Regions from separate parts of the Pseudocolwellia antarctica genome, predicted to be linked through region 1. Evidence: riboswitches for the same ligand, from Rfam matches in the RefSeq annotation. Region 1 holds a riboswitch; the other holds the start of a gene.
What was found. A riboswitch is a leader RNA that binds a small molecule or an ion and turns the genes downstream of it on or off. The one in region 1 is predicted to bind thiamine pyrophosphate.
Positions count from the first base shown of each region.

Region 1 (3,198 bases):
ATCAATATGAGTGAGGCGACCATTCGATACATCAAACAAATGCTCAGGCACTTCAACGCTCATTAATACGCCGTTGTTAGGTTCGTCGTAAGCGTGATCTTTATTTGGCCACCAAATACTTGCGCCTAAACCTTGGCAAGATGAAGCAATAAAATCGATATCGTTTTCATCTTTATTCCATGTAATACCGCCATCCCAAGGAGCTTTTATCGCTTCTTTTGGAATACCTGAAAAATGCATGACTACTGCATATTCTTTACCTATTTCAGCATTAGGCAGCGCTTTAATAAAATAAGAATATCCTTGTTGAGTAACGTCTAAAATTTTTCCATTCTGGGTTACTTTGTCTAAAAGTAGCGGTTGCTGTAGCTCAACTTGTAACGCTTTTTGTTGGCTGAGAACCTTATATTTCATGGTGTTTGTGCCAGAAATAGATTTGTTTTCTGGGTCAACTTTTATATCAAGGTGATAATGCGTTAAATCCCACCACTCGCGCTCAGGTGTGATTGAACCACGTAATATATCTTGTTGAGTTACTTCACCTTTAGATGCAAAAAGTTGTGCTGCAAAAATCTGAGAGCTTGGGAATAAAACGGCGATAAATAAAAGGTTTGTTATTAATCGCTTAAAACTGAAGGCAGTAGAGTCGCTTTGAAATATTGTCATTGTGTTTTCCATTGGAGAATATAAGGAATGAGCTTTTGATCTTAGAAGCACTAGAATATTAACGTATTACACCATAACAAGTGAATAAATAACATTTGCTTGCGCTTAAGATTTCACGTTAGAATCATGTCGCGTTTAATATGTAACCTGAACTCTGGTTAATGGATTTTGTAAAATATCGATTTATAATAATTTTTTATTGAAAAATTCAATTTAACTTACGCTTTTATTAAGACAACAAGTTCAGTGATTGTATTTAAGTGTATATCAAGGCGTTTTTCTGTACCAATAACTAGTTATTGGTACAGAAAAACAACGCAGGTAGGCGCTTAAATAAAGTTACTGAATAAAATAGCTTAACCAGAGTTCAGGTTAAGTAAATATAAGTTAACGCATAGGCTAATTTATTAGCCAAGACTTGTCGGAGTGCCAAAAGGCTGAGATCGCGAAAGCGGGATCCGTAGAACCTGATTCAGATTAGTATCTGCGAAGGGAACAAGGTGTAAAGTTTATTAGCACCAACTCAAAACTTTATTTCTCGTTTATACACATCCATAAGTATCTAACTGTTCATGTATTTACATAGTTCTTTTTCATGCTGTGTAAAAATCATCGATCTATTTGGGTATTTATCACCTTAAGCTCCGCCTATTTTTTATTGATCACAAATAAATCAGGTGAGAGAAATGACAACAACGAAGTTAAATAAGAACGAAAAACCACAAACTCGACGTGAAAAACGTGAAGCCGCCGAAGCTTTTCTAAAAAACGTTTCAGATCAGTCATTCCCAAATTCTAAAAAAGTTTATGTACAAGGTAAAATTCACAATATCAAAGTAGGCATGCGTGAAATCAATTTAACCGATACGTTATTACCAGGTAGTCCTAAAGACGATCCACAATACGAAAAAAATGCACCTTTATGCGTATACGATACCTCAGGTTTTTACACAGACGAAAATGTTGAAATTGATGTACACAAAGGTATTCCGCGTCTACGTGAAACTTGGATTGATGCGCGTGATGATGTTGAAACATTCACTACAACAAATTCAACCTTTGCACAGCAACGTCTTGACGACGAAAACGTTGATGAAATACGTTTTGAACATCTACCGACTAAACGCATTGCGAAAAAAGGTAAGAATGTTACTCAAATGCACTACGCTCGCCAAGGTATTATCACCCCAGAAATGGAATACATCGCCATTCGTGAAAACCTTAAGCGTGAAGAAGTCAAAGATGAAATGTTACTTCAGCAACACAAAGGGCAATCTTTTGGTGCCAGTATTCCAGAGCAAATCACCCCTGAATTTGTTCGTGATGAAGTCGCTCGTGGTCGAGCAATTATTCCTGTAAATATTAATCACCCTGAATGTGAACCTATGATCATCGGTCGTAACTTTCTAATTAAAGTTAACGCTAATATCGGTAACTCAGCAGTGACGTCTTCAATCGAAGAAGAAGTTGAAAAGCTGGTTTGGTCAACTAAATGGGGTGCTGACACAGTAATGGATTTATCAACGGGCAGAAATATTCATGAAACCCGTGAATGGATTTTACGTAATTCACCCGTTCCTATTGGCACCGTACCTATCTATCAAGCGCTAGAAAAAGTAAATGGCGTAGCTGAAGATTTAACATGGGAGATTTTCCGCGATACGTTAATTGAACAAGCCGAGCAGGGTGTTGACTACTTTACTATTCATGCGGGCGTTTTATTGCGTTATGTACCTATGACGGCTAAGCGAGTAACGGGTATTGTTTCGCGCGGTGGTTCAATCATGGCGAAATGGTGTTTAGCGCATCATAAAGAAAACTTCTTATACACACACTTTGAAGACATTTGTGAAATTTTAAAACAGTACGATGTTTCATTCTCATTAGGTGATGGCTTACGTCCAGGTTCAGTTGCCGATGCAAACGACGAAGCACAATTTGCCGAACTACATACCTTAGGTGAGTTAACTAAAATTGCATGGAAGCATGACGTGCAAACCATTATTGAAGGCCCAGGTCACGTGCCAATGCATATGATAAAAGCCAATATAGATGAACAGTTAGAGCATTGTGGCGAAGCACCTTTTTATACTTTAGGTCCTTTAACGACTGATATCGCGCCAGGTTACGATCATATTACTTCAGGTATTGGTGCTGCCAATATTGGTTGGTACGGCTGTGCTATGCTTTGTTATGTAACACCGAAAGAGCATTTAGGTTTACCGAACAAAGATGATGTGAAAGAAGGCTTAATGACTTACAAAATTGCTGCTCATGCTGGCGATTTAGCTAAAGGTCATCCAGGTGCACAAATTCGTGATAACGCTATGTCGAAAGCACGTTTTGAGTTCCGCTGGTACGATCAATTCAACATAGGTTTAGACCCTGAAACGGCTAAGTCTTATCACGATGAAACGCTTCCACAAGAATCAGGTAAAGTCGCGCATTTCTGTTCTATGTGTGGTCCTAAGTTCTGTTCAATGAAAATATCTCAAGAAGTGCGAGATTACGCGGCTGACTTGGACAAAAACT
Region 1 covers NZ_CP187926.1:3,653,660-3,656,857, reverse strand. Annotated here, with positions in the region: gene ACPUVN_RS15865 (M1 family metallopeptidase) at 1-666, opposite strand, end outside; TPP riboswitch at 1,079-1,178, shown strand; gene thiC (phosphomethylpyrimidine synthase ThiC) at 1,353-3,198, shown strand, end outside.

Region 2 (3,198 bases), 1.7 Mb from region 1:
TGTTATCGCTAACGATAACTTATCTGTAGTTCTACTGCGTTACTTTAATCCTGTTGGTGCCCACATATCAGGTACTATAGGCGAAGATCCAAAAGGTATTCCAAATAACCTAATGCCATTTATCACTCAAGTTGCTGTTGGCAAACGTGAGTTTTTATCTGTGTTTGGTGATGACTACGATACGGTTGATGGTACAGGCGTACGTGATTATATTCATGTAGTTGATCTCGCTAAAGGACATGTTAAAGCGATTGAAAAATTACATGGTCAAGCAGGTTGTCACACATTCAATTTAGGCACAGGCCAAGGTTATTCTGTTTTAGAAATGGTTGCTGCATTTTCTAAAGCTTGTAACAAAGAAGTACCTTACAAAATTATCGAACGTAGAGCAGGTGATATTGGTCAATGTTATGCAGATCCCGCTTACGCTAAATCTGTTTTAGATTGGCAAGCTGAAAAAACATTAGACGATATGGTGAATGACTCGTGGCGTTGGCAATCAAATAACCCTGACGGTTACAGCAGCTAAGCATTATTTATCTATAATGATGAGTTAATCAAAGTACATATTATAAAGCCAATTATTGAAAAGTAATTGGCTCTTTTATATCCTCGTATTTATAACTAATTTCGAATACAGTAAATCAAGATATAGTGATGATTAAGTCCTTCTTTAAATATCGCTAATTATCACTAATATCTAATAAATACTGAGTAAAATAAACTAATCCAATTACGGGTTACATAGGAAGTAAAATGCCAGAAGAAACCATATTTTCTAAAATTATTCGTCAAGAAATCCCAACAACGCTTTTGTACCAAGATGATCTCGTGAGTGCCTTTAGAGATATTTCACCACAGGCAAAAAGCCATATTCTTATTATTCCTAATAAACTTATTCCAACGGTAAATGATGTTACTGAAGACGACGAGTTGGCTTTAGGAAGATTGTTTACTGTTGCACGTAAATTAGCAAAAGAAGAAGGCATAGATGAAGATGGCTATCGCTTAATTATGAACTGTAATAAGCATGGCGGCCAAGAGGTTTATCATATTCACATGCACCTAGTGGGCGGAGAGCCTTTAGGTAAGATGCTATCTATTTAACGATGAAGCAAGAAAAACTATCAAGCTAGCGTATAAGTTAAATTTTATTAGTAATAATTTTAATGTTTTAAAAAAACATCTTAAACTGAGTTCAGGTTATTTAGAATGTTTTTAAGTATTGACCTGCTTATATTTAAAGGTATTCATTCAGGTTAAAACTCTTCTTAGCCGGACTTCTTAGCTTTTTCTTATAGCATTTTATTATGAGTTACATAATAAAATGCTGAATTATCTTCATCTTATCTCGATATTTCCTGTACATTCGGTTAGAAATTGTTACTATTCACGCGAAACCAAGGGGTGCGAATACACGTTAACTGATTGTTAATGTATTTGCTGAGATGTGTTAAGCACAAACCCTAGAACCTGAACTGGATAATGCCAGCGTAGGAATGGGAATAGAACAACAGCCATTAATTGCGCTGGTTCCATATTTTTATTTATATGAGAACCAAATGACAAACAAAGTATCTACTATCGCCTTAGCGATATCTTCAATTCTCTTTACTACTCAAGTTATTGCTGATGACACATCAGTGATGGAAGTGATCACCGTTAAAGGTGATTTTAGAGAAACCAACATCCAAACAATTCCAAGTGCTGTTAGCTTATTATCAGAACAAGATATTAAGCGTCGAAATGCACAGAATCTAGAAGAAATTTTAGCTTTAGCACCTAACGTAAACTTTTCAAGTGGTTCACAACGTGCGCGTTATTATCAAATACGCGGTATAGGTGAGCGTAGTCAATTTCAAGAACCTATTAACCCATCAGTAGGTATTATTATTGATGAAGTCGATTTTACCGGTATTGGTAGTGTTTCATCGATGTTTGATGTTGAGCAAACAGAAGTGTTTCGTGGTCCACAAGGCACACGTTTTGGTGCTAATGCGTTAGCAGGTATTGTCAATATTACTACAAACTCTCCATCTGATACCTTTGAAGGTGCTATTAAAGCCACTGCAGGGAATTATGGTAGTAAAGGTTTAGGTTTAGTTGTATCAGGTCCCGCGGCTGAAAAAGTTAACTATCGTTTGGTTGCAGAGCAATACAAAAGTGATGGTTTCATGGAAAACCTTTTTTTAAATCGTGACGATACAAGTAATCGTGATGAATTAAGTCTTAGAGGCAAGCTGGCAATTGAAGCAAGCGATGATTTAAGTATTGATGTAACGGTTATGCATTTTGATTTTGACAACGGTTATGACGCATTTTCATTAGATAACAATCGTAATACTTATTCCGATGAACCTGGTTTTGATACACAAAAAACTACAGCACTCGCGACCACTTTTAATTATAGCGGCTTCAATCAAGCAGACGTAAAACTTATAGCAAGTTATGCTGATAGTGAAATGGCTTACGGATACGATGAAGATTGGGCTTTTGGTCAATACGATTGGGAAACTGGCGCTTGTACTTTGGAAAGCTGTTTAGCTGAGGCTTATGGCTACTCATCAACAGATTACTACTTCCGCGATAAAAAAACACAAACCTTAGAGCTACGTGCTACGTCAAAAGAAGGTAATGAAATCTTTGATGGTTCTACTTCATGGGTAGCGGGTGTTTATTTCAAAAACGATGAATCAGATTTAACTCGAATTTATACATGGGATCCTGACTTTTTATCAAACTTTGAAACTACTACAACAGCGGTTTATTTTGAGCTATCAACACTTTTATCTTCGCAGTTAACCTTAACAACAGGTTTACGTTTAGAGAATCGTGATGCCGATTACACTAACAGTACTGATTTTACAGCTTCTCCGTCAGATACTATGGTAGGTGGTAAAGTGGTACTTGCTTATCAACTTGATCCGTCATCTATGGTGTACGCCTCCGTAAATCGTGGTTATAAAGCAGGTGGTGTAAATACCGATGGTTCTTTATTAGATGAACAGCGTGAATTTGAACCTGAATACTTATGGAACTACGAAATAGGATATAAAACGACATTTCTTGATGATGCCGCATACTTTAGAGCTGCAGCTTTTTACATGGACAGAGATGACGTTCAAGTGAAAATCTCCTATCAAAAAGAAACATCAGCACCAGGTGAACAAGGCGAGTTTATCGAGTTTTTAGATAATG
Region 2 covers NZ_CP187926.1:1,925,932-1,929,129, reverse strand. Annotated here, with positions in the region: gene galE (UDP-glucose 4-epimerase GalE) at 1-529, shown strand, start outside; gene ACPUVN_RS08355 (HIT domain-containing protein) at 757-1,107, shown strand; TPP riboswitch at 1,394-1,517, shown strand; gene ACPUVN_RS08350 (TonB-dependent receptor) at 1,563-3,198, shown strand, end outside.
Region 2: it holds a riboswitch for thiamine pyrophosphate, as region 1 does, so the genes downstream of both, ACPUVN_RS08350 (TonB-dependent receptor) here and thiC (phosphomethylpyrimidine synthase ThiC) in region 1, are expected to answer to the same signal.